Regions from separate parts of the Rummeliibacillus sp. TYF005 genome, predicted to be linked through region 1. Evidence: riboswitches for the same ligand, from Rfam matches in the RefSeq annotation. Region 1 holds a riboswitch; the other holds the start of a gene.
What was found. Region 1 has a riboswitch for preQ1 ahead of CW357_RS14430 (VUT family protein). Riboswitches for the same ligand answer to the same signal wherever they lie in the genome.

Region 1 (16,342 bases):
TAACTTCACCTGTTAAAATTAGTTCCATTGCTTTCCCTTTTCCGATTGTTCGTGAGAGACGTTGCGTTCCTCCTGCTCCTGGGATAATCCCCAAACCCACTTCCGGTAATCCCATTTTCGCGTTCAATGATGCCACTCTTATATCACAAGCAAGAGCCAGTTCTAATCCCCCACCTAAGGCATATCCGTTAATAGCTGCTATTGTAGGCTTCTCATATTCTTCTATTTTTCGATATGTTGCAGTCATATTGGGTTGAAGTGCATCAATCATCGTTCGTTTGTTTAATTCTTTAATATCTGCACCAGCTGCGAAAGACTTTTCACCAGATCCAGTGATAATGACGACTCGGATATCTTGATTGACTTTTAACTCTTCTAGTGCTTTTTCAATTTCTTGCAATGTCTCTATATTTAAAGCATTTCGTTGTTGAGGACGATTAATTTCTATAAAACCAAGTTCTTTTTCTTGGTAGACAAGAATATTGGCATATGTCATCTATTTTCCCACCCCAGTCTCAGTCAATTTTCATCGTTTGAAGATCTTCAGATATAATAAAATGCGCTTCTGTAAGTTGTTTGATCTCTTGTAATGAAGAGTCTTCTGCGATTTCTTTTAATAGAAGAGTGTTATCTTTCACCTCAAACAAGGCTTTTTCTGTTACTATCAGGTTTGCCGCTCTAATGCCGCTACTTGGATAGGTAAGTTTTTGAACAATTTTAGGTGTTTGATCTTTGGTAATATGTGTGATGGCGATTATAATCTTCTTAGCACTGGCAACTAAGTCCATTGCTCCTCCGACTCCTAAAATGTCCTTTCCAGGTACAGCCCAATTGGCAATTTCTCCTTTTTCGGAAATTTGGAGCGCTCCCATTACTGCGATATCTATATGGCCACCCCGGATCATCGCGAAAGAATCGGCACTTGAAAAAAGGGAAGATCCAATTCCTAAAGAGATGGGATGTTTGCTAGCACTAATGAGGTTCATATCGATCTCGTCTTTTGGAGGTGTTGGTCCCATTCCTAAAAGACCATTTTCAGATTGAAGGTAAACATGACTATCAGGTTTTAAATAATTTTGGATTAAAGATGGAATACCGACACCGAGATTGACAACCGAACCTGCATGGAGTTCTTTTACAATTCTTTTAGCAATTCTAATCCGAGCATCTTTTGAATTACTTTGTCCGCTCAACATACTCACCACCAATTTTTTCATATCGATCATTAAGAACCACATAGTCTACATAATTGTGAGGTGTGATGATTTGCTCAGGATCTAATGCACCAGCTTCTACGATTTCATCTACTTCTGCAATGACAATGTCTGCTGCAGTTGCCATCATCGGATTGAAATTACGAGCAGTTCTCGCGTAAACTAAGTTTCCCATTGTATCAGCCTTATCCGCTTTAATAAGCGCCAGTTTTGCTCGTATTCCCCTTACAAATAAATACGTTTCACCATCAAAATCTCTTTCTTCTTTGCCTTTTGCAATTTCTGTACCAACACCTGTTTTAGTATAGAACCCAGCAATGCCTGCTCCCCCTGCACGAATTGCTTCAGCAAGTGATCCTTGTGGAATAAGCTCTATTTCCAGTTCTCCATTGTTCCAAGCTTTAACAGCATCGCGGTTGGTAGTGAAATAGGAACCAATTGCTTTTTTTATATGTTTTGAGATTAATAATTTTCCTAACCCTTTCCCTGCTTCTCCTAAATTATTACTAATAATAGTGAGTTCTCTGGCGTGATTGGATTCTGTGATTGTTTCGATTAAAGTAAAAGGAGTTCCGCAAATACCAAATCCACCAACTAAAAGGCTATCTCCTTTACGAATCATTTCTACTGCTTCTTTAGCTGATATTCGCTTCTTGCATTCTCCTATTTTCACGATTTTCGCCTCCAATTACTAACTTTCGTAATTGTAAAAACCTGTTCCTGATTTGCGCCCTAAGCGACCTGCTTTGACATATTTAATAAGAAGGGGACTTGGCCTATATTTTTCGCCTAATGTTTTGTATAGATATTCCATATTCCGCAAACGTGAATCTAATCCGACTAAATCAGCTAGTTCTAGTGGTCCCATTGGGTGGTTCAATCCTAGTTTCATCGCTTTATCAATATCCTCTGCTGAAGCAATACCTTCCATCAACATGTTCATCGCTTCGTTACCAATAAGACAATTCATACGACTAGTGACGAATCCAGGAAACTCGTTTACTTCCACTGTTTCTTTTCCTAATTTCGCTCCGATTTCTTTCACTTTTGCTACCGTTTCATCTGACGTATCCAGCCCTCGTATAATTTCGATAAGTTTCATCTTATGAACTGGATTAAAAAAGTGCATGGCCACAACTTTATCAGGCCTTGACGTTTGAGCTGCAATTTCTGTAGGGCTCATCGTAGATGTATTCGTTGCTAAAATTGTATGTTCTGGACAGATTACATCTAGTTTTTTAAATACATCAATCTTAATGTCAATTAATTCAAAAACAGCTTCAATCACAATGTCTGCATCATGAGCAGCTGTTTGTAAATCTGTAGTATAGTTCAAATTTGTCATAGCCATTTCAACTTGCTTGCTTGTTAAGTAGCCTCTTTCTGCACTTTTTAGCAATTCTTTTTCTATATATAACTGTGCTTTCTTTAAATTTTCTTCATTGACATCATTTAAAACAACATTGAAACCACTAATTGCTGCTGTATAGGCGATTCCTCTTCCCATAATGCCTGAACCGACAACGGTTAATTTCTCCACTTATAGTCACCCCTTGTATAACGTAGAAACCTGCATTTCCAAAGTAGAAATTGCAGGTTATTTTTTGGATTAATTGTTATCTATTTGCGCTCTTTGTAATTTTCCACTGTAGTCAACATAAATCGATTTCCATTCTGTATAGACATCTAATGCAGCTACACCTGAATCCCTATGACCATTTCCTGTACCTTTTGTACCGCCAAATGGTAAGTGAATTTCTGCTCCAGTTGTTCCTGCGTTAATATATACGATACCTGTATCTAAATCACGCATAGCTTTAAAGGCTTTATTGACATCTGCTGTATAAATTGCACTTGAAAGACCGAATTCTACACTGTTATTCACTTTCACAGCTTCATCTAAATTTTCTACAGAAATGATTGACACTACTGGTCCAAAGATTTCTTCTTTTGCTATACGCATATCTGGTGTTACATTTGTGAAAATCGTTGGTGCATAGTAATTGCCGCTATCTAAACCATTTTCAGTGACGATCTTACCGCCTGCTAATAGGATTGCCCCTTCTTCTTGGCCAATCTTGACATATTCATCGATTCTTTCTAAAGCTTCTCTATTGATAACAGGTCCAACTTTAACTGTTTCATCAAGTCCATCGCCCATCTTTAATTCATGAATACGGCTTATTAGCTTTTCTTCTAATGCTTTCTTTACATCTTGATGTACAATTACACGGCTTGTTGCTGTACATCTTTGGCCTGCTGTACCAAATGCACCCCAAAGAATACCTTCTACAGCAAGGTCTAAATCAGCATCTTCTAAAACGGTAATGGCATTTTTTCCACCCATTTCAAGTGATGTCCTCTTTAACAATTCCCCAGCACGGCCATTGATTGCTTTTCCTACTTCGTTTGAACCGGTAAACGAGATAATATCGATATCTGGATGCTCAACCAGTGCATTGCCGACTTTGCTTCCTGAACCATTTACTAAATTGATAAGGCCTTTTGGTAAACCGGCTTCTTCATAAATCTTCACAAACTCTTGCGCTGTCATCGGCGTTTCTGTCGCTGGTTTCCAAACCACTGCATTGCCAGCTACTAGCGCAGGTAGCGATTTCCAAGAAGCAATCGCGATTGGGAAATTCCACGGTGTTATAATGCCAACAACGCCTACAGGTACTCTTACACTCATCGCAAATTTGTTGCGAAGTTCTGATGGGATTGTATCACCAAAGAGTCGGCGCCCTTCTCCGGCCATGTAATAAGCCATATCAATCGCTTCTTGTACTTCTCCTCTTCCTTCATCAATCACTTTTCCCATTTCACTCGTTAAAACTTGTGCAATCTCTTCTTTTCTTTCTTTTAATAGATAAGCCACTTTATATAAAATATCTGCTCGTTCAGGAGCAGGAACTAATCTCCATAACTTTTGTGCTTCTTTTGCAGCTTGTACCGCTAGTTGGACATCTTCATCAGTAGATTGTGTTACTTCCGCTAAAACTTTTCCGTTTGCAGGATTCATAACTGGTACAAACTTTCCTGTCGAACCTTCCAACCACTCACCATTAATATAATTTAAAACTTTTGACATCTGGAACCCTCCGATAACTTTAGTTTTATAAACTACCATTTAGTTGACTTCGTTTTGTATTTTTTACTTGTCCATTATTAATGAGCTTTATAAAACTAGGATATTTTTATTTTTGAAGGATATGCATGATTTCTAGTAATTTATGGTGATGTATTTTAAATTGGTAGTAATTATTTTGTTACCGTATGTCCAATTAAGGAATTTAACGATGGTTTAAATTGAATGAAAGTGGTGGGATTTTTTATGTAAGAGCCTTAAGGGCTATTTATAGGAATATAGATTGAAATGACTATACTGATATTTAAATTAATAGTGCTAAAATGAGAAAAGTGATATTTAGGATTTTTTACAATTAGGGTTTGTTTATGACTACTGTGATCTTTTTATCACAACCTGGGCTTTGTTTATCACAACTCAGGTCTCTTTTATCACAACTCACGCTGCTTTTATCACAACTCAGGTCTCTTTTATCACAACTCAGTTCCTTTATCACAACTCAGGCTTCTTTTGTCACAACTCAGACTCTCTTTATCACAACTCAGGCTGCTTTTATCACAACTCGGGTCTCCTTTATCACAACTCAGGCTCTCTTTATCACAACTCAGGTCTCCTTTATCACAACTCAGGTCTCCTTTATCAACTCGTACCCTCTTGGAGATTTTAGGCTGCTTTGCTTCTCATTTTATAAAGATTTATTCAGCCAAATTTAAAAAAATCCATTATACTGAGACAATATTATGAGATTTTATGGTAAAATTACATTTGAACTGAATAAAAACTTACTAAATGTAGGAGAGGTACTAGAACAACCCTCTATAAAAAACTAGGGATAAACTATATCTTTAGGGATGTAGTTTTTTATTTTGCTAGCAACCTCCTTATTTTTAGACTATAGGGAGGTGTTGTGAGATATGGGTTTATTTGATTTTGAAAAGTTCATTACATAATGTGTGTAATTTCATCGATGGTTTAAATTCATAATTTCAAAGGAGACTTTTCAATGAGAATATTTTTATATCTTTGTGCAATTGTGTTAGCAAATGTGATAACAGCGAATTTTGCGCCTTTGCAATTTGGCGTTTTCATCATACCTTATGGATCCTTTCTAATAGGAGCTACGTTTATACTGCGTGATCTTGTTCAAAACAAATATGGTAAGAAAAAGACCTACCTTTTTATCGGCTTAGCATTAATACTTTCAGCAATATCTAGCTATCTTCTAGGGGATACACTTTGGATTGTATTTGCAAGTGCGGTAAGCTTTGCTGTTTCTGAAACAACGGATACTGAAATCTATTCAAGATTAAAAGCTTCAATTAGTATGAGAATTATGTATAGTGGCATTTTCGGGGGTATTTTAGATTCTTCCATATTCGTCATTATTGGTTTATCCCCTCTTGGTGCTGGAATGGTGCCTTGGAATGCGGTTTGGATGGCTATTTTAGGTCAAGTAATTATTAAAATTAGCATGCAAATTATTGGCGTAATGGCTTTACATTTTACTCGTTTTACTAAAACAGAATTTGCTAGTTAAATTGGAGGGTGAAATCAATGTTAAAAGATGAAAAAGCAATTGTCGTTTTTAGTGGTGGTCAAGACAGTACTACTTGCTTGTTTTGGGCATTACAAACGTTTAAAGAAGTTGAGGCTGTTACATTTAATTACAACCAACGCCATGTAGCAGAAATTGACTGTGCAAAAGAAATAGCAGAAGAACTTGGTGTAAAACATCATATTTTAGATATGTCTTTACTAAATCAGTTAGCACCAAATGCACTTACTCGAGATGATATAGAGGTTAAAGCTGGGGAAGACGGTGCATTACCTTCAACTTTTGTGCCTGGACGCAACTTATTATTTTTATCATTTGCAGGGGTTTTGGCGAACCAAGTTGGAGCAAAACATATTATTACAGGGGTATGTGAAACAGATTTTAGCGGTTATCCAGATTGCCGGGATGATTTTGTGAAATCATTAAACGTAACTTTAAACCTTGCAATGGATGAACAGCTTGTTATTCATACGCCTTTGATGTGGTTAGATAAGGCAGAGACATGGAAAATGGCAGATGATATGGGGAAATTGGAATATGTTCGGACGAAAACGTTAACTTGCTATAATGGCATTAAAGGTGATGGCTGCGGAACATGTCCAGCTTGCCATTTACGTTTGAAAGGTTATGATCAATATTTAAAAATGAAATAATAGAACAATGCTGTCCTGAAAGGTTTAAACCTACGATGGACAGCTTTTTTACTTTATCTAGTCTCAAATATATCTAATTGCTAATATTAACATTACAAGACATGAGATAGAGAGAATGATGGTTGTAAGATATTGTTTTGAATTCTTAATATATTTCCATTCCATAAATATTTGGAAACCAGCTAAAATGATGAAATATCCTAGCCACCACCACTTGGTATCAAGAAAACTAAAATTGAATACATTACTTAAAATTAGTAAAAATATAATACTTACAAGAATAATTTTTCTTCCCCTTCTATCAACTTCTCTCCCGGGGGTATCTGCGATTTTCTTTTTTTCTACACCTAATAATTTATTAAAAACTACTTCTAATCCAAGCGTTAATAAAATTATAATTAAAACTATCGCTAAAAATTTCACTTTATTTCACAAACCTTTGCTTAGAATATATATATTTGCAAATAAATTAGGAGCTTACCTTATATTTAGGTAGCCCCTAATGTCTAGTGAAACACAATTGTTTTATTTCCTTCTACAATAATTCGATTTTCCAAATGCCATTTCACCGCTTTTACTAAGACGCGGCGTTCAATTTTGGCTCCGATTTTTTTCAACTGTGCTGCATTATCTCTGTGATCTACACGTTCAACGTCTTGCTCAATTATTGGTCCTTCGTCTAAATCATTTGTGACATAATGAGAAGTTGCACCAATCAATTTCACTCCTCTTGCAAATGCGCGTTCATAAGGACCAGCCCCTATAAATGCAGGTAAAAACGAATGATGAATATTAATGATTCTATTTTTAAAATGATTAACAAAATCAGGTGTTAAAATTTGCATATATCGAGCTAAAATTAGAACATCCACTTTATATTTTTCCATTAAACGAATTTGCTCTTCTTCTACTTGTTTACGAATATCCTTATTAGCAGGTATATAGAAGAATGGAATACCCAATGCTTCAACCATTGGTCTTGCTGTTTCATGGTTGCTGATTACAAGCGCAATATCCGTGTCTAAATCGCCATTTTGCCATTCCCACAGTAATTCCAACAAACAGTGCGTTTCTTTTGAAACAAAGATTGCAGAACGTTGGCGAACATTCCGATAATAAAAATGGTAATCCATCTGATAATTTTCTGCTATTTCTTTAAATTCCAATTCCATATCATCTGCTTTTTCTTGTAAATTATCACAATGATATTCTATTCGTATAAAGAAAGTTCCATTCACTGGATTCGTCGAAAACTGACTAGATTCAATAATATTTGCATTGTGATTATGTAAAAATGAAGACAATACAGAAACAATCCCAGGCTTATCCGGGCATTTCACTAACAAACGTGCACGATTTTCTAAACCATCATTTAAATTCCCCATCTATGTACATCTCCTACTTTTTGTATATTTTAAATTATCAAATAATTATAGAGAATATTCAAGTCTTTTCTTTCTAACTGATTAATTTATTTTGATTCCTCTTACCATTTCAGAATGCAAAAAATAAAATCCTTTTTGAAGTTGTATCCTACTAGCAATTTACTTTGTTATTTCTGAATAAAATACATTATAAAAAATATAATTATTTTATAGGGCAAATATTGATACGGGTTGTCATGCAATTTAATTTACTGCAGTTATTCACTTGCACAAAATAAAAAACAGTTGGATATACTGTACTTAACTAAATTTATATCTCATTAAGGAAAGAAGCGGTGAAACATGAGCACTTCATTTCGTTACGATCCTTTTCAAAATCTGCAAGAAAAAAATATGACTTTTGAGGATGTTTTTCAATATATAGTGGGTTTTATGCATCAAAACCCTAGAGGGAATTATCGGTTAATCGTGGGGACCGATTCGCAAGTTCATAAATCTCATACTGTATTTATTACAGGAATCGTCATTCTAGAGGAAGGGCATGGGGTATGGGCTTGTATTAGAAGAGTGATTGTACCACGTAAAATGCTGCATCTACATGAGAGAATATCGTTGGAACTGTCATTTACCGAAGAAATAGTTGCGATGTTCACTGAAGAGAAGAAGAAACAGCTCATTGATATTGTGATTCCCTATTTGTATGAGGGTTCGACATTTACGATGGAGGGGCATATCGATATCGGGGCTGGTAAACGCAACAAAACAAGAGAATTTGTAAATGAGATGGTAGCCAGAATCGAATCCATTGGTGTAGAGCCAAAGATTAAACCAGAAGCATTTGTAGCCTCCTGTTATGCCAATCGGTTTACGAGATAATTGGAAGTTAAAAAATCCATTCATTAACTACTTCACTGAATGGATTTTCGTATTTATAAAACTTTGCCTAAAAATGACTTAGTACGTTCGTTTTGTGTATTTCCGAACACTTCTTCAGGATGACCTTCTTCTACAATATAGCCACCATCCATGAAAACAACCCGATCAGCTACTTCACGAGCAAATCCTATTTCATGTGTTACGATCACCATTGTCATTCCTTCATCGGCTAACTGTTTCATAACATCCAAAACTTCTTTCACCATTTCTGGATCTAGAGCAGATGTTGGTTCATCAAATAGCATAACTTTCGGTTTCATGGCAAGGGCACGTGCAATAGCCACACGTTGTTGTTGACCACCAGAAAGTTGTTCGGGATAGTTGTAGGCCTTTTCTTGAAGTCCTACTTTATCTAATAACTCTAATGCTAATTTCTCTGCATCTTTTTTTGCCATTTTACGAACTTGTATCGGAGCCATTGTAATGTTATCGATAACAGTCATATGCGGGAATAGATTAAACTGTTGAAAAACCATTCCTACTTCTGTACGGATTTCATTGATATCGGTTTTTGGATCATTTACCTTTACATCGCCAATAAAAACTTCACCATCAGAAATTTCTTCAAGCAAATTAATACATCTCAAAAACGTACTTTTCCCTGATCCAGAAGGCCCAATGACACATACTACTTCTTTCTCTTTTACTTCATAATCGATACCTTTTAAAACTTCCAGGTTACCATAATTTTTGTGTAAATTTTTAATCTTGATCATGCCGCAACCTGCCCTTCATCTTTGTTTTGCGAATGACCCTTTTTACCAGTGTTTTTCTTTCTAGGATTGAAGTTATTGCTAAATCTTTTTTCAATAAAAGCAATAATTTTCGTCAAGACAAAAGTTAGGATTAGATATAGAGCTGCAGCAGCTATATATGGCTCCCAAATTTTAAAAGTTGCTCCTGCTACAACTTTACTTGCATATAAAATATCATTAGCTGCAATCACAGTTACAAGTGATGAGTCTTTTAAAAGTGCGATTAGCTCGTTTCCTAATGGCGGTATCATTCGACGAAATGCTTGGGGCAAAATCACTTTGATCATTGCCTTATTTTTCGTTAAACCAAGAGAACGAGCTGCCTCCATTTGTCCTTTATCAATTGACTCTATACCTGCACGCATAATTTCTGCAATATATGCCCCACTATTTAATATAAGTGTAATAATTCCCGATACCATAAAGCCATAAGACTGACCAAAAATAGAAGGAATCAGAGCTAAATGGATGATTAAAATTTGAACAAGCATCGGTGTGCCGCGAAATAAATCTACATATAATTTCGCTGGCCAATAAATCCACTTTCTTTTTGACGTTTTACCAAGACCTAATAAGATTCCCAGTATAAGACCACCTAAATAACCACAAATGGTTAAAGAAATGGTTACCCAGATACCATGTAAAAATATCTCACGATAATTCCAGATAATATCCCAGCGCATATCAAAGAAGTTCATCTGGATACCTCCAATTATTTAAGTTCTTGGCCTGTAATTTCAGCTAGTTTACCATTTTCTTTTATTTTCTTAAGACCATCATTTAATACCTCTAGTACTTCTTTATTACCTTTTTTCACCATAAATCCATAATATTCTTTTTCAAAAGCATCGTCCTCGATTGTTTTCAATTTTGCATTTGGATTATTTTTCAAATATTCGTGTATAACGGCATTATCACCAATTGCAGCATCGACTGATCCATTAATAACTTCTTGGTATGCAAGTGGTTGATTTTCGTAAGCTTTGATTTTAGAACTTGATTTTCCTAATATTTTTTTTGCGGCTATATGCCCTGTTGTGTTAATTTGAACGGCAATTTTTTTATCTTTTAAATCCTCAATAGATTTTATTTTTGAGTCTTTTTTAACAACAATTAATTGAGTTGCTTCGAAATAAGGATCTGTAAAATCATATGATTCTTTACGTTCTTTTGTAATTGTAATACCTGATGCACCTAAATCGATTTCACCATTTGTTACTTGTTGGAAAACTGGTTCCCAACCAATATTTTTAACCTCAAAATTTTTGCCTGTTTCATCGCCAATAGCATTTAAAATATCTACATCAATCCCAACAACTTTACCGTTGTCATCCATCGATTCGAACGGTGCAAATGTAGCTTCTGTTCCTGCTACTAGTTTATCTTTTGCTCCTGATTCATCACCTGAACTCGATTCTTTTGGATCCGAACCACATGCTGTTAATACCATTGATACTGCAAGCGCTGATACGATCATCGATAATAATTTCTTTCTCTTTTTCATTAAATAACCCCCTAGATGTTAATATTTTTTGAAATATCCCCAATATTTAATAACTATTTCTAGTTAAATTTCATTATATAAAATTAAGAATATTAAAACAATATTAATTTTTCTATAAAATATTATAGAATAAATATACTATGATATTCATAAAAATACAATAATAATTTTATGATTTTTATAAATTTTGTCTACAAATTATCCTGGTTATGTAAGCTCATCAAGTTCTCATCAGATTGGATGTCTTTTTCAGTAAAATCACCTTTTTGTTATTATTTTATTTGAGTTTCTTCTATATTAATAGTTTTACTTTTTTCTAATTTTCCACCTTTTATATTTTAGCTATAAAAGATTTTTATTTACATTCTTATGTTAAATAGAAGAAATCCGATTTTATGCTTTTATTTTTCTAAAAATGGGACAATATAAAGTGAAACTTTATTTAGGAAGGTTCATTTTCAACTAGAAATCTTTATTCAAAAGAATTAAAACATAACATGAAGGAGTGAACATCATATGAAAAGAAATAATATACTAGGGGCGTTTATACTGACTTGTGTTCTTACACTTAGTATGACTATTCCAAGTTTTACTGCTACAGCACAAGACCATGTATTAACATCCGAAAAAAATTCAAACCTTGATGCTGCTACTCAGCAAAAAGTGAAAACCGTTCTAAACAAGTTGGATGAAGATTTAACGAAATTGGGTGTTACAGTACCCAAAAAGCCTCATTGTGAAATGTTCGAAAAGTTAGATGATCAAACGAAAGAAAAAGTTAAAGAAATAATGAAACAAATGAAGGAAGGTAAGATTACAAAAGAAGAGGGATTAGCTCAATTAAAAAAATTAGGCATCACTTTACCGAAACATCATCCAAAAGTTGATCAATTCTCAAAATTGGATGACAACACCAAAGCTAAAGTCAAAGAAATTTTCCAGAAAGTAAAAAACGGGACTATTGCCAAAGAGGAAGCCGATCGACAATTAAAAGCTTTAGGCATTACTTTACCGAAGAACCATCCTAGTGAGAAAATTAAAAAACTAGATGATGCTACAAAAGCAAAAGCGCGGAATCTCATCGAAAACGCTAAGGTTGAAATCAATAAATTAGGGGCAGATTTCCCTTCTAGAAAATACAATTTCATTTTAAGATGATTCTTTACCCATATGAGCACTAAACTCATATGGGTATTTTTAGGATACAATCCCAATTACTATATCCCTCTCCTATTCCGTTTTTTTCTTGATAAAGCGTTGAATTTCTACATAACCTCCAAAATAGATACTTATTTACTATATAATTTCATCTAACAAAAATAATTACATCGCACTGACTTTTGTCTAATAACGAAGAATATCAGGTAATATTTTACCAATTAATAAATAATTTACACTAAATTAACAGTTTTAATGCTATATTCTAGGAGAGAATCAATCTCAAAATTTGTAAAAGAATGGGTGGTATATTTGATATTTAATGGGAAATTCCAAGGCTTTAAGGTTTTATCTAGTGCACTTGCAATTAGTCTGTTAGCATCAACTTTTATATCTTTTGATGCAGAAGCTAGCAAAGCTCCTAAAAGTAAAGTCCAATCACAAGTAAAACTGCGAATAATGGAAACTACAGATATTCACACGAATTTACTTGACTTTGATTATTACAAAAATAGTGAAGCACCAAAATTGGGCTTGGCAAAAACGGCTACACTTGTTAAAAAAGCAAGATCTGAAGTAAAAAACTCCGTTCTGGTAGATAACGGGGACCTCATTCAAGGAACACCGCTTGGAACGTATAAAGCAAAAATTAAACCTTTAAAGGATAAAGAAGTACATCCAGCCATAAAAGCGATGAATATTATGGATTACGATATTGCAACATTCGGAAACCATGAATTCAACTATGGTCTAAAATATCTAGATGAAGTATATGATGATGCTGATTTTCCAGTTGTAAACGCAAATGTATATGTGGATGACCACGACAAAAATCCAAAGAATGATAAGAATAAATACACACCTTATAAAATCATCAAGAAGAAAGTAAAAGATGAATCAGGAAAAACTAATACCATTAAAATAGGCTACATAGGCTTTGTTCCCCCACAAATCAACGAATGGGATAAAGCAAACCTTGATGGCAAAGTGATTACAAAAGACATTATTGAAACAGCTAAAAAGTATGTACCTACTATGAGAAAAAAAGGTGCTGATGTCGTTATCGCTCTTGCCCACTCTGGATTTAATGGTTCAAAAGCAAATACAGAAGACACAGTATACTCTTTGACTAAAGTGCCTGGAATAGACGCGATTACTTTCTCACATACTCATAAAGTTTTCCCCGCCAAAGACATTGCAAGTTTAGATGCTTTGTTCAAAGACGCGAATGGTCAACCACTTCCTGGTGTTGACAACAAAAAAGGAACTATTAACGGTGTTCCTGCTGTACAAGCTGGCTACGGCGGTGGCTCATTAGGTATTATTGATCTTTCCTTAAAGAAAGTGAATGGAAAATGGTCAGTTTCTACTTCTAAGTCTTCCACAAGAGAGATTGATACTGTAAAACCTGATGCAAAAATCGTAAAAGCGGTGAATGCTACACATGATAAAACATTAAGTTATGTGAATACGCCAATCGGCAAAACGACTGATGATATTTATAGCTACTTTGCAGTTGTTCAAGATGACCCATCAATTCAAGTAGTAACAAATGCACAAAAATGGTATGTCGAAAACTATATTAAACTAAACAAACCTGAACTAAAGAATTTACCTATATTATCAGTAGGCGCACCATTTAAAGCTGGGCGTAATGGTGTAGAAGAGTACACTGAGATCAAAAAAGGTGATTTAACGATCCGTAGTGCTGGTGATCTATATCTCTATGACAACACTTTAAAAGCTGTGAAAATTAAAGGTTCTGTCGTAAAAGAGTGGATTGAAATGTCTGCAGGTCAATTTAATACAATTGATCCAAATAAAACAGATAAACAAGAGTTACTTAATCCAGATTTCCGAGTATATAACTTTGATGTTATTGACGGCATTGAATACCAAATTGATGTGACAAAACCAGCTAAATACTCAACGACTGGAGCATTAGAAAATCCAAATTCAAGTCGTGTTATTAATCTAAAATATAACGGAAAACCAATCGATCCAAATCAGGAATTTGTAGTTGTTACAAATAATTATCGTGCTGGTGGTGGTGGTAACTTCCCAGGACTTAAAGGCAGTGAGTTAGTTGTAGATTCTGCAGATGAAAACCGCCAAATTTTGATGGATTACATTTCAGAACAAAACGAAATTACACCAACAGCTGATCAAAACTGGTCCCTTGCTCCAATCAATGCCGATGTCAATGTAACGTTCACAACTTCTCCAAAAGCTGAACAATATATTAAAAACGGAAGCCCATTCTATTACACAGGTAAAACAGATTCAAAAGGCTTCGGTATTTTTAATATAAATTTAAAAAATAAAGATAATAGTAGTGACCCAGTTAAAGTTCAACTATTGGGTGTAAATGATTTACATGGTCAACTTGATACAATTACTAAGCTTGGAAATTTAAATACAGGAAGTATGGAATATACTACTGCAGCATTAAGAAAAGAAGAAGCTACTAATCCAAATACACTTATCTTACATTCTGGAGACATGATTGGTGGTAGCCCATTAATTTCGGCACTTTTCCAAGATGAACCAACAATTGAAGTATTAGAATCAATTGGCTTTGACGCAGGAACATTTGGTAATCATGAGTTTGATGAAGGAATTGATGAACTAAAACGAATGATCAAAGGTGGCGACCATCCAAACGGTACACCTGGTTATGACGGGATGAATTTTCCACAAGTTGCTGCAAATGCATATGACACTCGTGACGGAAAACTAATCACAGATCCTTATACAATTCTTACTTCTGGTGGTCAAAAAATTGGTGTTATTGGTGTAGTTACACAAGAAACGCCTTCTATGATTGTCCAAAAAGGAAATGAAACGCTGAAATTCACAGATGAAGTAGAAGCGATTAATAAATACACGGAAGAATTGAAGAAAAAAGGAATCAAATCAATCGTAATTCTTGCACACAATCCTGCTTCACAAACAGGCTATACAGATGCATTTGATGCAAGTAAGATTGCAGAACAAATTGATGATGAGGTAGATGTTATTTTCTCAGCACATAATCATGTTAAAGTAAATCGTGTAGTAGATAACAAATTAATCGTCCAAGCATACTCATACGGCTCTGCTTTCTCTGATGTAGAGGTCGAAATTGATCCAAAGACAGGCGATATTATTAACAAATCTGCGGAGATTAAAACAGTATACCAAAACGACTACACACCAGATCCACAAGTATCCGCGATTATGAAAAAGTACGCGGATAAAGCTGAACCGATTAAAGCACAGGAAGTTGGTGCTTCAACAACATTCCTTGAAAAAGGATATCCAACTGTTACAAGGAAAAACAGTGATATAGCTTTAGGAAATTTAATCGCTGATGGTATGAAAAATGCTATGAATGCAGATTTTGCCTTAATGAATGGCGGTGGAGTGCGCGCTCCATTAAATGCTGGTAAAGTTACTTTCGGCGACTTATTTGCCATTCAACCATTTGGCAATGTTCTTAATAAAGTTAAACTCAGTGGCGCGGACTTACGCGTTATACTAGATGAACAAATTACTGCAAGAGGTCTTGATTATCATGTTTCTGGCTTCAAATACACTTACACGTATGACGATACAACAAAAGCCGGAAAAGTAGTCGATATTATTTTGCCAGACGGCAGTAAAATTGACCCAACAAAAGAATACACAGTTGTCGTAAACAACTATATGTATGGTAATATCGATACTAGTTTTGGTGCACTTTCTAAAGACATGGAAGTTGGACCAACTGACTTAGATGCAACAGTTGAATTTGTAAAAACATTATCTTCTCCATTCGAGTATAAAGTGGAAGGAAGAATTCAACGAGTAAATTAATATTTTAGATTAAGAGATTTAAAGGCCGAGGCTGTTCCATTACGGGATAGCCTTTTTTGCAACAATATGTATTTCAATGCGTCTTTCAATCCTGTTGAATTAGAAAAGCTGCCTTGTTCTATACAAAGGCAGCTTTCAGGCATTCAATGCTAATCACGAGATGAAATTTTATATTTCCATCCCTACTTCTTCAAAGGTTGGCATGTTTTTCATCATGCTACATGCTGCATCGATGATTGGAAAAGCTAATGCTGCTC
Region 2 (16,342 bases), on a different contig from region 1:
CTAAAGCATTCGATTTATACTACGATGGTGAAAAACACTATTTACTAGAAACACCTAAAATCGATACTAGCTATAACCATGGCGCAGGTTGTACTTTTGCTGCCGCAGTTACAGCTAACCTAGCAAATGGACTTGATGTAAAAGCAGCAGTTATTGAAGCAAAAGAATTTGTTGCTGCTGCAATTACTCATGGTTGGAAATTGAACAAATTTGTAGGTCCTGTTATGCATGGTGCTAAAGGCGTTTATGGCGCACCAGAAATTACAGTAACTGAGATTTAATAGAATAAAACTAACGAAAAGAGCTTCCATTCCATTTTAAGGTTGGAAACTCTTTTACTTTATGATTGAACAAATTTCAATTATGCTTTTTTAATACCACTTTTTCAACTGAATTTTTCTTCTTCCCCATAAGTATATGGTGCTTAACAATAATCCGGCAGACATCAAAATTCCTGTTACTGCTGTCACCAAACATATCCATTCATATATTGAATAGTGTAAGATTTTTGACCACTTATAGCCATTATCCCATTCATTTACAACAAGGTTCATACCGAAAATTCCAGAAATAACTGAGAACATCGTTAAAATAAATAATAATTGGTTTTGTCTCTGGTCTGATGTTTTTTCTTGATTGACATATAGTGCATCCAATGTTTTTGCAACATCTCCAAATAACTCATCGATTTTGAATATACTGCGTAATCTTTTTGCCATTTCTCTACTAGACGAACGACTGCTAACTTCTTGAAAATAGAATTTAGATGAAAATATTGTTATTTGCTTCATCAACTTTTCTATATACACTTCATCTGTTCTCCAAGAAAGCTCGCTATATCTAAAGGATAATTCTAATAATGTTAGTTTATAAAAATAATGTAACAACACATTATAATAATGAATGCCCATAAATCGAGCTCTAGCTTTTCTCCGCAATACTTCATCAGCTTGCTTAAAAACAATCGTTGTTTGCACATGCTCTGTTGTAATGTCGCATAACTTCGGCATATATCGGTTGTTAATCTTCGTTTGTAGATACTCTTTCATATGTTCCTTGTTACCTGAAGAGATATAAGGAAGACCATTTTCTGTAAAGCCATCTAATTGGCTTACCCGGTAAATTTGTTCGATTGATAATTCATCTTCATCTATCTCGATATATGACGAGACCAGCATTCTTTCATCTTCAAAAAAAGGTAAACTACCATAGTAACCGTTACGAATTTCATCATGAATAATATACGGTTGAATTTCTGGACAAAGATACATCATAAAAAGATCATTTACAGTATGAAAAGTATAAGACGAAACAAAAAGCCTGACACCCTTTTCATCCAAAGCTTTCGGTTCTAATATACGGAAGTGATGCATAAAATCCAATGTTTCAGACAGCGAATAATTATCTTGTAATTCAACCCGTACTGTGGCAAATCCTACACCAAATGGACAAAGTATTACGTCTACGCTTAATATTTGAAAATGATAGTGGCGATCATGGATGACCATTTCACCTTTTTTAGGAATAGCTTTTGAAAAGCGATGAAAAGCATGTTCATCGACGCTACTAGGAAATAGTCTGCGTTCTATGTATGGCAAAAAATTTTGATTGAGTGCGATATTCGAAATTTTAATATCTCCATAATAGGCAGATTCCTGAGTTTCGTCTTGCAAATCAAAAAATTTAAAGCCTTTTGCCAACAATTCTTCTGCCAACTTCTTATTATCTTTCTCAACAAATAAAAAAGGCATCATAGACGTCATCCATACTCTTGAAGTTTTACTTTCTTTATCTACACTTGGTAATGTGAAATTCACCCTACTCGCCTCCTTGACCTAGTATCCCCAAAGTTACTTTTTTTATAAACATAGGGAAAACAAAGCCTTTTAACGAGTTTTTTCTTTTAATAAAATCATTTTTTCTTTTAGTTGTTGCTGATTCCACGCAACAACATCTTCGGGAATATCCTTACGATTAGATAACTTCCTATCTAAAGATTTTGTAACAACAGAAGCTCTTGAATATCCTTCGATCATAGCAGCGATAGATAAAATCACTAATGCGAAGCAAATTGCTGGACCTAATGGTAACCAAGGTGCACCTTGCAAGTAGCCGAAAGTTGAACCAAATAACCCCGCCCATTCAAAAGATATGGACATCGGTGGATCGCCGAACATTGGGCTGTAATTTACCTTTGTCCCACCCAAAAATAAATCTAACAAACCCAAATGTGCAAAAACTATTAGTGTCTCCAAAATTTGTTGACCATATAAAACAAATAGTTTTTCTCGCAATTGAGGAAATAAGTGTTTTCGAATAATGCGAAACTTACTTGCCCCAAGTGTTCTAGATGCTAAAATATATTCCTTTTCGTATAATATGGCAGCCTCATTACTAATTAGCGAAGCAACTATTGGTACAGTCAACATAGCTAATATTACGACTTCAATGATAATTCTCTCCAGTAAAGAGTTACTAAAACCGTCTTGTGGCATCCACAGTACAGGCATTAAAATTATAGCGTCTAAATAATAAGTAAAAGTAAATAAAAATGTATGACTTTGTACACCTTCTATTAAAATTGGTAATCCACTTATCAAAATAATCCCTATAATAGCGCAGATCAGTTGTAATAGACGATTAGAAAAATCCTTCATTTTTTACACCTCCAAAAACAAAAATTAAAAATAATCAGATAATTTTAATGATAGCATATGTTAATTCAGTTTTATGAACAATTTCTTACGAAAAGCCCTATAGGGTAAGGACCTTTTTTAAAAAGCTATATTATAAAAATGCTTAGCAATCGCATTTACTTTAATAATTCTCTATACTATAGAGTAGATTCTATCTTCTGGAAGGAGCATTTTGATGGAAATAGTAGATACAAAAAAGCTGCAAGAACTTCTGAATTCCTTTGCAAATAAAGATGTCTATATACATTTAGAAACTACAAATGGGGCGTATGCAAGTCACTTTGATGAAAAAGTATTTAATGCAGGTGCCTTTATACGCAACGTAAAATTGAGCTATGAATTAGGTAAAGTAACCCCTGATGCACCTCATCGTGTTGGTTTAAAACTGCATAATGATGGTTGGGTTTACGCACAAGGTATTACACACTATGAACTAGATGAATTGGGTCGCTTATTAATGGCTGGACATGGCTACGATGGCAAATTGGCCGTTGCTTTAGAAATTAGCGAAACACCATTCGCTTATTAAAAGGAGTTGAAAAAACATGCTACAACCTGAACGTCAAATTCTTGTCGTATTCCCACATCCAGATGATGAAGCATTCGGAGTATCTGGAACATTAGCGCAATATGCAAAAGCAGGCACACCGATTACATATGCTTGTCTTACTTTAGGTGAAATGGGTCGAAATCTTGGTAATCCTCCATTCACTACACGTGAAGGACTTCCACTTATTCGTAAAGAAGAGTTGAAAGCTTCATGTGATGCAATCGGTATTAAAGATTTACGTATGATGGGCTTACGTGATAAAACCGTTGAATTTGAAGATGACGAGAAAATGGTTCAAATGATGACGGATCTTATTGACGAATTAAACCCTTCACTAATCATTACCTTCTATCCAAACTATGCAGTTCATCCTGACCATGAAGCAACTGCAAGAGCAGTAGTCCGAGCAGTACGACGCATCCCTGAAGAAAATCGTCCACGTCTTTATGGTGTTGCTTTTGCAAACGATACTCTAGAAGGACTTGGCGAACCAGATATCGTGAATGATATTCAAGATGTCAAAGAAGCTAAATGGAATTCTATGCATGCGCATATTTCACAAACTGGTTGGATTTTACAAGAAGAAGCCAAACGAAAAAATGAAGGTGCAACAGAAGATGATAACTGGCTTGTCATTGAACGTATGTATTCTTATCGTTGGCATGAAGATTTTGAAGAGAAATTCTAGAATTAGAAGTCCCTTTTGAAGAGGCTATCCAAAGTATGCTTCTAAATACTTTGGTATAGCCTTTTTTTAATAATACGCCTCAATAATATATTTCAGATTGAAACTGGATATAAAATATTCAATGTCATTTTTGCTATAAGATTCCGTTGAAAGATCTTTACTCTCATCGTAATTTTGTAAAATTATTGTGTATTCCTTATTTGCCTATGTTCTTTTTAAATATCCATGACTCAAACAAAAATCTAGCATGAACTTTTTAGGACCTACGGATTCAAAATCAATTTCAATTGAGTCTAACGTAATGCTTGTAATTCTTCCAACTCCATATAAATGATGTTCTACTTCATGTCCTATACTTAAATCTGATTCATCTGTAATTGCATTTTCAGATATTACTTGATAACTTGGGCGTTTAGGTTGTTTCCTTGCTGTCGTTTGTTTCACATCTTCTGGCGCGATGATTCTACGGACATTTTGAACAAAGCGTGATTCTTTTACATGCACATCACTTCGAACATTGTAAGTTAGCAATTCTAAATGATGACGTGCTCGTGTCATCCCCACATAAAAGAGGCGTGTTGCTTCTTCCATTTCATCTGTATTTCCTAATTCGTACTCTTTAATATCCTCATGATTTGGTAGAATCCCCTCGATTAAATCAATCATATATACACTGTCATATTCCAATCCTTTTGAACTATGTAGTGTTGATAGAGTTACAACGTTTTGGCCTTTATACATTTTAGAAGTTCGCATTAGCTTTTCAATTTCTTTTAAGCGTCGGGCAAATGATTCTAGATCTGGACGTTCTTTAGCAATTTGCTCTAATGTATTTAAAACGTCGAATAAGTTATCCTCATTCATCCGCAAATGTTCAGCCATGTTTTTTAAGGACTTATCATATCCTAATTTTTGGCGAATCATTTGAATCGCTTCATAAGGTTCTTGTATTTGAAGTTTATGAATGGTTTGCTTTGCCCTTTTTAGCACTTGCTCTTGGTACGGGGCATGGACAATTTTTTGCAACCGGTCAAATGCTGATTCTTTACTAGCACTTCTTTGTAGTTGTTGAATTTGTCCTTTTTTAATATAGGCGCCAATTTTTGTATAAACCTTTTCCAAAATATCGACGCGCGAATCATTATAAGAAAGTCTCATAATATTTAAAATATCTTCTACAATCCAATGACGGAAAAACTTTAACTCAACATCTTTCATATAGAAGGGAATGCCTTCATCCATTAGCTTATTGCACAGTAAAATGGCTGAGTTATTGTTGCGATATAAAATAGCAACTTCTGATGGATGTTCTGCTTTTTGTATTTCACCAACAACATAATTAAGTTGTAAATCATAGCGTTTCAAATTATGAATTTCAATTGGTTCACCCGCTGGATTTTCTGTGAACATCTTCTTCGGATAACGATGCCGATTCCTTTTAATAAATTCGTTTGCAGTATCTACTATTTCTGACGTCGAGCGATAGTTTTGTGCCATCGTCACAGTCTTGGCATTTGGATAGATCTTTTTAAAATTGAGAAGCTTTCTTACATCTGCTCCCCGCCACATAAAAATCGACTGATCATCGTCTGCTACTACACAAATATTAAATTGTGGAGCAGCTAGAAGATAGACAATTTCATGTTGAATAACTGAGTTATCTTGGCTTTCATCCGTTAAAATATATTCAAATCGTTGTTGATACTTGTTTCGTAAGAACTCGTCTTCACTCAATGCTTTATAACAATAAGTTAACATATCATCAAAATCTAATAGCACTAATCCTGGATATTGGACCTTAAAAGCTTCGTACTGTTTATACATATCTACAAGCCCTGGCATCATCGTCTTTTTTTGAACAAGAGAATCTTCAGGAATCATTCTATTTTTGACAAAACTACAGTATGTTATTAGTTCATCCATTTCATCTTCAGAAGGAATTGTATTGCGTTTTTGTGCGAAGATATTCCGCAAAATTGTCTTTTTATCAAAATCATTGTTCAGATTTCCCTCAATAATTTCAAAGTTTTGGTGATGAATAGAGAAATACTCGCGTACAATTTGAAATGCAATACTATGAATTGTAGAAAAGTGAACACGTTCACGAATAACAGATGAGAAGAATTGATCAAACCTTGCAGCCATGTCTACGGCTGAAGCCTTACTAAAAGTGATGGCTAGAATTTTATGTGCAGGTACTTTTTTTACCAATAATAAATACCCTATTTTCATATTCAATGTTGTTGTTTTCCCTGACCCTGGGGATGCAAGTAGTAATAGCGGTCCTTTCGAATAACGTACAGCTTTTTGTTGTACTTCATTCAGACATACTCCTGTCAACTTTTGCATCTTCTCAAAAAAGTTCATACTGCACTAACCTTCCTCTTATTATGTTCTTTCTATTATAACGAAAATATCGTTCGTATAACCTTTTTCATCATTTTTGTAATTATTATATAAAATATTTAGAATTGACTTAAAATTTCGGATTTTTAGAGCTATAATTAGTTAAACTCTTTTGAATCTTACAGAAAGTGGGAGGTTTTAATGTGACTGTACAAGACAAAACTGTACAGGTGGAAAACGTACTAATCGCCTATCAATTTTTGAAGGATGTCGTCGTACATACACCTTTACAAAAGAATGAATATTTATCAGAAAAATATGAAAGTAATGTTTACTTAAAACGTGAAGATTTACAACATGTTCGCTCGTTTAAACTTCGCGGGGCCTACTATAAAATTAAAACAATCGAAGAACAAGCACGTGAAAAAGGTGTTGTTTGTGCAAGTGCAGGAAATCATGCACAAGGTGTAGCTTATGCTTGTGCACATTTAGGCATTTACGGGCATATTTTCATGCCAACAACCACACCAAAGCAAAAGATTGATCAAGTAAGGATGTTTGGTCGTGAATTCGTCGAAATTATTTTAGCTGGAGATACTTTCGATGATTCCGCGAAAAGTGCAATGGAGTTTTCTGATGCAGATGGTCATATTTTCATCCATCCATTCGATGATGCAGATATTATTGCCGGACAAGGTACAGTTGCTGTGGAAGTGATGAATGATATTGAAGAGCCACTTGATTTTGTATTTGCTAGTATTGGGGGCGGCGGACTAATCTCCGGAATCTCTGCGTACGTTAAAAATCTTTCACCACAATCCTCTATTATTGGTGTTGAACCTGCTGGTGCAGCAAGTATGAAAGAAGCTCTTGCTGAAGGTCATCCAGTCGAGTTACCTCATATTGATAAGTTCGTGGATGGAGCAGCTGTTCAATGTGTTGGAGAAAAAACATTTGAGATTTGTAAAAAGTATGTAGACGATATTGTTACAGTACCTGAGGGAAAAGATTGTACGACAATTTTAGATTTATATAATAAGCACGCAATTATTGCAGAGCCTGCTGGTGCTCTACCTGTTGCTGCACTCGATTATTATAAAGATCAAATTAAAGGCAAATCTGTTGTTTGTATCATTAGTGGCGGTAACAATGATATTAGTCGTATGCAAGAGATAAAAGAAAAATCACTTATTCATGAAGGATTATTATATTATTTCCTTGTTAGTTTTCCACAACGAGCTGGTGCACTTCGCCAATTCCTAACGGAAGTATTAGGACCAGAGGATGATATTACAACCTTTGAATATACAAAGAAAAATAATAAAGAAAGTGGTCCTGCACTAGTAGGCATCGAATTAAAAAATCCTGAAGATTATGCAGGATTACTCGATCGCATGAAGCATAATGGATTTTCTTTCAAAGAAGTAAACAATGATAGTACACTATTTGCATTATTAGTATAAGTATGTAGCTTAACTTTAAATAAAACAAATTGAAATCTTCCTACGTAACGTAACAAAACCTCCAAAGAAGCCATGATCTTTGGAGGTTTTACTGTATTGAATAGTTGTTATGAAATGCTGATACTTTACTTTTTTTATGATTTTCAAACTCATTTAGAAGCTGTTCATGCATCGTTTTAGCATTTTGTACGCTAACCCAAAATATATCAAAAGAGTAACCAGACACTGTCGGGTTCCATTTACTAAGGCGCTTTTGGATGTCTTTTCCATACTTTTCCGATGTAGAAATAACCGTTGATCTACCAATGCCAGGATGATTTATGCATTGTATATCTTCAATTTCATACCAATAGATTTTATGATGACTAAAATCTATCTTAACCCCTTCATCGTCCCAGCAAATCCCACGTTTCTTTATACGAGCAATCAAATAATAAAAGCCTAAAAATGAAAATGAAAAATAAACACATATTCCAACAAAAAGCATAACAAATTGACGCCATGTCCAACTAGTTAAATCCGGATTGTTAGCAATTTGAGCAATAGCACCAACAATTGTTAAAAAGCCTACGACTAATAATAAAAGTGTACTCCATAAATTTGGCAAAAATTTATTCATATGAATGCTCCTCGACTCTTGGTAGATTCGTTAATGGTAACTGAATTTATTCTATTATAACGGATATTTGTTTGCAGGACCTTTTTTGTTTATTAAACTTAATTTAATTATATCCTTTAGGCTATAATAATTCATTTTCTTAGGCGTATGAGTATGAGCGATTCGATTTAATATTAAGTTTTTTATTTAAAAGCATAAATTTCCTTTCTAGAAAGACGATTTTCGGGTGCACGGTTTCAATTTCAAACAAATCATGTAAAAAATAGAGAAAAAGGCGACTTTCCGTTCAAAGTAAAACAGAAAGTCACCGATATTTCTCCTTATTAAACACTTAATAGAGTTCGATCTGACACCATTTTCTCTCCACGTATACGTTGGAATTCGGCCATTAAATCATCGATTTGTAAATCTTTTTTCGCTGATGGTTCTACTTCTAAAATGATTTGTCCCTTATCCATCATAATTAGTCGATTTCCTAAGTCAATGGCTTGTTGCATATTATGCGTTACCATTAATGTAGTTAGGTTATCTTTTTCAACAAGTTGTTTAGTAAGATTCGTGATTAGTTCCGCTCTTGATGGATCAAGTGCCGCTGTATGTTCATCAAGCAAGAGAATATTAGGCTTAGTAAAAGTTGCCATTAATAGTGATAATGCTTGGCGTTCCCCACCTGATAAAAGACCGACCTTCGCATTTAAGCGATTTTCTAGATTTAAATGTAAGGTTGCTAAAGATTCTTTAAAAAATTCTCTACGTTTTTTATTTACACCAATACGTAGTGAACGTTTTTGATGACGCGAATACGCAATGGCAAGGTTCTCCTCGATTGTCATCGTTGGCGCTGTTCCTGCCATTGGATCTTGGAATACACGACCTATAAATTGTGAACGTTTATATTCTGGTAATCTTGTTACATCTTTACCATCAATTTTTATATGCCCAAAGTCAGGAAGTAAAGCTCCGGAAATCATGTTCATCATTGTTGACTTTCCAGCACCGTTACTACCAATAACCGTGACAAAATCCCCTTCTTTTAAGTCTAGAGTAATATTATCTAGAGCTACTTTTTCATCGGGCGTTGCTTCATTGAAGATTTTGTTGATTCCTTTTAGGTTAAGCAATTGTCTTCGCCTCCCGTCTTTCTGCTAAAGCACGTTCTGCACGACGTTTTGCTTTTCGAACCTTGTCTTTCCGTTTTTTTCGAAGCGTTGGTACTACTAATGCTATGACAACTATAATTGCTGTGATTAACTTCATATCTCCTGTATCTAAAAACTCTACTTGTAATGCTAATGCAAGAACAATTCGATAAATAATCGCACCGAAAATGACAGCAAATGTTGTACGAACGATTGTCTTTGTTCCGAAAATGGCTTCCCCAATAATAACAGAAGCTAAACCAATAACGATCATGCCGATTCCCATTCCAACATCAGCAAATTTACCATATTGTGCAATTAGAGCGCCTGATAGTGCAACCAGTCCATTGGATAAACCTAACCCTAAAATCACTAGTGTATCTGTATTTGCAGAGAAACTACGAATCATCTTGTCGTTATCTCCTGTTGCACGAATTGCTAAACCCACTTCTGTTTTTAAGAACCAGTCGAAGGTAAACTTAATCGCAAATGTCAAAACGAACATGATAAAAATTGTGCCCCATGTATTCGGAACATGTTCTACACCTAAGCTTAGTAACATGTTGTTTAAAGCAGTATCTATTCCAAGCTTTTCCCAAAATCCAAAAAATAGAGTAAAAAGTGAATCTGAGTTTGCGAGTGGAATATTCGGGCGTCCAACAGCTGTATCTATAGTCAATCCCATAATTCGCAAGTTAATGGAGTATAAAGCAATCATCATTAATATCCCTGATAGTAGTGGATTGATTTTTGCTTTAGTGTGTAGGAGGCCTGTAATTGAACCGGCAACAAAGCCAGCTAATGTTGCACATAATGTGGAAATAATCGGATTGTATCCTAGTGTAATCATTGTTGCTGCGGTTGCGGCACCTGTTACAAAACTGCCGTCTACTGTTAAATCAGGAAAATCTAACACTCGGAATGTTAGATACACTCCGAGTGCCATAATAGCGTAGATGATCCCTTGCTCCACTGAGCCAAAAATTGCTGTAAACACATGAATCATCTCCAATCTATTTAACTACTTCTGCTTTCCATTCTTCTTTAATGTCTACGCCAATTTTATCTGCTGTTGTTTTGTTAATTTCCAACTTTAAGTTTGCAGGGTATGCTACAGGAATATCTGCTGGCTTTTTACCATCCTTTAGAATTTCTACAGCTTTTTGTCCAGCTTCATAACCAATATCATAATAACTGAAACCGTATGCTCCAAGACCACCGCGTGCTACTGAATCTAATTCCCCTACCATGACAGGAATTTTCTTGTCATTTGCTACATCTAATACAGATTCAAGAGCTGATACTACTGTGTTATCAGTAATAATGTAAATTGCATCAACTTTACTAACTAGTGATTCTGTCGCTTGTTTTACCTCCGCTGATGTAGATGCAGATGCTTCTACTATTGTAATTCCAGCATTTTTTGCTTCCTTTTTCACTCTATCAACTTGTACTCGTGAATTTTGTTCACCAGAGTTAAATACCATTCCTACTTTTTTAGCCCCTAATTGTTCGGATAAGAACTTCACAGTATCTGGAATTGCTTCAGGATGTGTATCTACCGTTCCTGTTACGTTACCACCTGGTTTTTCCATTGATTTAACTAATTCTGCCCCTACTGCATCTGTTACTGATGTGAACACAATTGGGATATCAGATGTTGCTGCTGCTACAGCTTGAGCACTTGGTGTTGAATTTGCAAAGATCAAATCCGCTCCGCTGCCTACTAAATTATTAGCTGCTGTTGTATTAACACTTTGATCGCCTTGCGCAATTTCTGTTTGATACTCAACTTTTAAACCAGCATCTTTTAGTGCTGCTTTAAATCCTTTTGTAGCTTCGTTTAATGATGGATGCTCCACTATTTGTGTTATACCAACTTTATATGTTTTGCTATCTGCCCCTGCATTTGAATCTTCTTTGTTAGATGATGAATCATTTTTGCTACCACATGCTGCTAAGGCTAAAACGACTATAGCTGTTATTAAAAGTAATACATACTTTTTTGTTTTCTTCATATAGCAATCCCCCTATTTTTCTTCTATATAATAAAGAATTATTGTAATATTACAGAATGCTCTTACAATAGTCAATAATATTTAGAATATTTGAAAACTTTAAGACGCTAAACTTTAGCGCTTCAACCCGTTGAATCATTGGCGTATAAGGAGTTCCAGAGTCCTCCTTTAATTTGTGTCTAATTTGTGAATTTTTTAATGTACTCAATAGCCTATTTAATCACTCTTTTAATTAATGAAAGTTTGACATTCTATTTTCATAGATTTAGAATTGATTTTTGGTTGATTAAAAGTAACGTGGTTCGAGACCATCCCACGTAAAAAAACTAGGGGGAACTTAATAATGAAGACAAAATCTTTAGCAGTTAGCGCAATTATTGCCGCTCTTTACGTTGCGGTTTCAATGCTTATTGCGCCCTTTGGCTTTACAAATGTACAATTTCGCATATCAGAAATGTTCAATCATCTTGTTGTTTTTAACAAAAAATATATGATTGGCATTGTACTTGGTGTAGTTGTCACTAATCTTTTCTCACCACTTGGAACGTATGATTTAGTATTTGGTGTAGGACAATCGATTCTAGCACTTAGCATTACTATTTTTTCGGCTCGCTTTATCAAAGGCCAACTATCTCGCATGATTTTCAATACAATTGTGTTCACGATTACAATGTTCATCATTGCAATTGAGTTGAATCTTGCGTTAAATCTACCATTCCTATTTACATGGTTGACAGTAGCTGTTGGTGAATTTGTTGTAATGGCTGTCGGAATTCCCGTTATATCAGCACTTAATAAGCGCATTCACTTTGGTCGATTAATAGATTAGTATTTTATAAAAAAGAGCAATTTCCTGTCAGGTTGACATAGGAAATTGCTCTTTTGTAATTTTATAATTTTAGACTTTTTAAATCTTCTCGAAGTTTTGCTTTTAGGAATTTCCCAACAGATGTCTTAGGGATTTCCTTTAAGAAAACTACATGATCTGGTACCCACCATTTTGCAAATTGTCCTTCTAAATAGGTAAGTAATTGTTCTTTTGTCGTTGTTCTTCCTTCTTTTAGAACGATACATGCTAACGGCCTTTCTTGCCATTTTTCATCTGGTATCGCAATAACGGCTGCTTCAAACACATCTTCATGTGTCATTAAAGCGTTTTCAAGATCTACCGAGGAAATCCATTCTCCCCCACTCTTAATCAGATCTTTTACACGATCAGTTATTTTAATATAACCTTCAGGTGTCATGACTGCGATGTCTCCTGTATATAACCAACCGTCTTTAAATGCTTCTGCTGTTCTTTCGTCACGATAGTATTCGTCGGCAATCCATGGTCCCCTGATTGTTAACTCACCCATCGTCTTTCCGTCCCAAGGCACTTCACCAGTCTCATTTACAACACGAGTTTCGATCAAAGATACTGTTAAACCTTGTGTTGCACGAATGTCTAATTTTTCTTCTTTTGACCATTGCTCCATTTCAGTAGTATAGGTAGATAAACTAACTATCGGTGAAGTTTCTGTCATACCATAGCCTACGATAAATGGTACGTTATACTTTTCTTCAAAGGCTTTGATCAAACCTTTCGGTGAAGCTGATCCACCACTTATAATGGTACGTAAAGAAGAAATATCTCTAGGATTCCCTTCTAATTCTTTTAAAACCCCTAGCCAAATTGTTGGTACGCCGGCTGTTAATGTCACTTTTTCTTGTTCTATCAAATCTAATAATAATGCTGGCGTGAACATTGGGCCTGGTAATACTTGAGTTGTTCCAAAATTAACTGCAGCAAAAGGCATTCCCCATGCATTTACATGGAACATTGGAACAACTGGCATAGCCACATCACTTTCGCGAATCCCAAGTGAATCTGCTAAACCAAGTGCTATACTGTGAAGTACTAAACTACGATGCGTATAAACAACGCCCTTAGGAAATCCTGTAGTTGCACTTGTATAGCACATCCCAGCTGGCATATTTTCATCTAAGTCCTCTGGGAATTCGTAATCCTCTCCCGCATCGGCTAGTAATTGTTCGTATGAATGAACATTCTCTAGCGTTGTTTCAGGTAGTTCTAATCCATCTTGCATGACGACAATATGTTTTACTGACTTTAACATTGGAATTGCCTTTTCTACCAATGGAAATAGATCCCCATCAATTAATAGAATCTCATCTTCTGCATGATTGATAATATAAATAATATGTTCTGGTGAGAGACGGATATTAATCATGTGAAGAACTGCTCCTGCACAAGGAACCGCAAAATATGCTTCTAAATGTCGATGATGATTCCATGCAAAAGAACCAACCTTTGTGCCCCTCTTCATGCCTAATTTCGTTAAAGCTTTTGCTAACTTTCTAGTACGTTGTCCAAACTCCTTGTAAGTTATACGATGAATCGTATTTTCTGCCGTTCTTGAAATAATGAGTTTCTTTGGAAAATAACGCTCTGCCCTCTTTACGAAATCTGTTAATACTAACGGTGCTTGCATCATGTTAAATCATCTCCTTTGTAAAAATACTTTTAAAAACACATCAAGTAAGTTTTCACATAATGTAGATATTTTCCATCCATATTATGCATTTATCTATATGAGACCCAATTCCATTAGTAAACTTTATTTAAAAAGTTTAAAAATAATGAAATCAATTCAATCTAGTTAATACTATGATTTCTTAAGAGAATTATGTGTGAATATATGGTAGTAGATTAAAATATTTTATACCGATGTACGCTGAAAATATGAAAACAACGTGTATTCTTGTCACTTTTGGGAATAACTTAAGGAGAATTCAAATAGGAGGAGAAGCTTATGATTCATAATTTTTCTGTAGAAAATGTAGTTCAAGCAAAAAGTCAGATTGAGAAGTTGGAATCACAAGGTCTTAAACGTGATAGTATTTATGTTTTTGCCCACTACGATGAACGTGAAGAAGATATTACTAATGCTTTCAAAACTGCTGAAGTAGGGATGAAGGACCAAGGCTTTTTTAATACGATGAAAAATATTATCGTTTCTCGTGGAAACGAACTTCGCAACCAAATGGAAGCTATAGGGTTAAGCAAAGAAGAAGCAGCTGTTGCAGAAAAAGAGTTAGATCAAGGTAAACTTATTATTATCGCTAAAGGATTGCAATAAATTTTTAGTTAGGCGTTGTTGTTTCTATTTTAGTGAGGTTTATTTCTTTTTGGTGGTTTTTATTTCTTTTTTAGAGTGTTTTATTTCTTTTTGGCACTCCTTTATTTCATAAAAAAGAGAATCCCAATTCATCCAGAATGGGATTCTCTTTTTGTTCAAAATTATGCTGAATGGCTAATTTTTTTTTCTAATTTTTTTAGCATATCTATTGTCATTGCATCTAAATCATATTTTGCGTTAAATCCCCATTCCTCTTTTGCGGCACTTGCATCAAGAGAATCTGGCCAGCTATCTGCAATCGCTTGACGAACGGGATCTACGTCATAATCCATTTTGAATTTAGGCATTTGTTTGCGAATAGAAGCAGCTATTTGTTCAGGTTCAAAACTCATAGCTGTTAAGTTAAAGGCATTTCTGTGTATTAACTTATCTGGGTTTGCTTCCATCAAGTCAACAATTGCTTGTAAGGCATCTGGCATATACATCATATCCATGTAAGTATCTTTTGCGATATAAGACGTATATTTTCCTTCTTGTACAGCTTTGTAGTAAATATCAACAGCATAATCTGTTGTACCACCACCAGGAGGCGTAACATTTGAGATTAAACCTGGGAAACGGACACCGCGTGTATCTAATCCAAAACGAGTATGATAGTAGTCACATAAAAGCTCACCAGCCACTTTGTTAACACCATACATGGTTGTTGGACGTTGCAAAGTATCTTGAGGCGTATTATGTTTTGGTGTTGAAGGTCCAAATGCACCGATAGAACTTGGTGTGAAGAATTGTAAACCTAATTCACGAGAAACTTCTAATGCATTAACAAGGCCACCCATATTTAAATTCCAAGCGAATAGTGGTTTTTCTTCTGCAGTTGCAGATAATAACGCCGCCATATGCATCATTGTATCGGCACCAAATGCTTTTGCTATATCGTGCATACGTGTAGCATCCATGACATCAAGAACCTCAAACGGTCCTGCTTGTGTAGATACTTTTCTTATATCTGTCGCCAACACATTATCCTTACCATATTCATCGCGTAATTTCGCCACTAACTCAGATCCAATTTGTCCACATGCACCAGTAATCATAATTTTTTTCATTGTTACTCCTCCTTCTGTCAACTACATATGTATTTTTGGAGTGTACATATTTTATAAAAATACAACTGTATTTTTAGAGTGTACATTAATAACGCTTTTATTTAACGTTATTACTATATTTTTCGTTAAAAATATTATATATTGTATTCTTTAAAAACACAATAGTTGTTTCTCTTAAAAGAACACATATACAAAAAGACTTTTTTGAATATTTTAATTATAATAAATGAAAAGGAGTGAAGCTCATGCAATTATGGAAATTGACACTGATTTATTTATTTGCAATTATCGCTTGTACTTTTTTGCTATTAATGGATATATCTAAATGGCTAATTTTCATTTTACTTTTTCTTTATGTTTTTTCATTTACCATGTATCCTCACTTCAACGCATTATTATGGACAAACAATCTAAAAAAAGTGGAACATTTTCTTGAATCAAATAAGCATCGCTCTCTCTATGCATACCCTTATGCAATCGCACATCAGACTGTCGCCGAACAAAAAGCCGCTCTACAAAAAATAATCACCTCCTATAAGCAACCGTACGTCAAGCATAACTACGCTTCTAT

Region 2: linked by a shared signal. The riboswitch ahead of CW357_RS07255 (QueT transporter family protein) and the one ahead of CW357_RS14430 (VUT family protein) in region 1 are both predicted to bind preQ1.

The regions. Positions count from the first base shown of each region.
Region 1 is NZ_ML122575.1:4,859-21,200, forward strand. Features, by position in the region: gene CW357_RS14405 (enoyl-CoA hydratase/isomerase family protein) at 1-496, opposite strand, end outside; gene CW357_RS14410 (3-oxoacid CoA-transferase subunit B) at 516-1,217, opposite strand; gene CW357_RS14415 (CoA transferase subunit A) at 1,177-1,887, opposite strand; gene CW357_RS14420 (3-hydroxyacyl-CoA dehydrogenase) at 1,906-2,754, opposite strand; gene CW357_RS14425 (aldehyde dehydrogenase family protein) at 2,824-4,305, opposite strand; PreQ1 riboswitch class I at 5,094-5,138, shown strand; gene CW357_RS14430 (VUT family protein) at 5,306-5,839, shown strand; gene queC (7-cyano-7-deazaguanine synthase QueC) at 5,857-6,510, shown strand; gene CW357_RS14440 (DUF4181 domain-containing protein) at 6,574-6,933, opposite strand; gene purU (formyltetrahydrofolate deformylase) at 7,017-7,895, opposite strand; gene CW357_RS14450 (ribonuclease H-like YkuK family protein) at 8,238-8,771, shown strand; gene CW357_RS14455 (amino acid ABC transporter ATP-binding protein) at 8,825-9,547, opposite strand; gene CW357_RS14460 (amino acid ABC transporter permease) at 9,544-10,284, opposite strand; gene CW357_RS14465 (basic amino acid ABC transporter substrate-binding protein) at 10,299-11,090, opposite strand; gene CW357_RS14470 (hypothetical protein) at 11,607-12,248, shown strand; gene CW357_RS14475 (bifunctional 2',3'-cyclic-nucleotide 2'-phosphodiesterase/3'-nucleotidase) at 12,639-16,085, shown strand; gene cobT (nicotinate-nucleotide--dimethylbenzimidazole phosphoribosyltransferase) at 16,254-16,342, opposite strand, start outside.
Region 2 is NZ_ML122550.1:8,575-24,916, forward strand. Features, by position in the region: gene thiD (bifunctional hydroxymethylpyrimidine kinase/phosphomethylpyrimidine kinase) at 1-281, shown strand, start outside; gene CW357_RS07205 (magnesium transporter CorA family protein) at 372-1,817, opposite strand; gene CW357_RS07210 (ABC transporter permease subunit) at 1,887-2,657, opposite strand; gene CW357_RS07215 (YojF family protein) at 2,872-3,225, shown strand; gene bshB2 (bacillithiol biosynthesis deacetylase BshB2) at 3,242-3,934, shown strand; gene CW357_RS07225 (ATP-dependent helicase) at 4,139-6,301, opposite strand; gene ilvA (threonine ammonia-lyase IlvA) at 6,484-7,743, shown strand; gene CW357_RS07235 (hypothetical protein) at 7,832-8,362, opposite strand; gene CW357_RS07240 (ABC transporter ATP-binding protein) at 8,686-9,483, opposite strand; gene CW357_RS07245 (ABC transporter permease) at 9,476-10,498, opposite strand; gene CW357_RS07250 (ABC transporter substrate-binding protein) at 10,515-11,519, opposite strand; PreQ1 riboswitch class I at 11,811-11,855, shown strand; gene CW357_RS07255 (QueT transporter family protein) at 11,863-12,348, shown strand; gene CW357_RS07260 (long-chain fatty acid--CoA ligase) at 12,410-14,017, opposite strand; gene CW357_RS07265 (YflT domain-containing protein) at 14,336-14,662, shown strand; gene CW357_RS07270 (L-threonine 3-dehydrogenase) at 14,824-15,771, opposite strand; gene CW357_RS07275 (hypothetical protein) at 16,017-16,342, shown strand, end outside.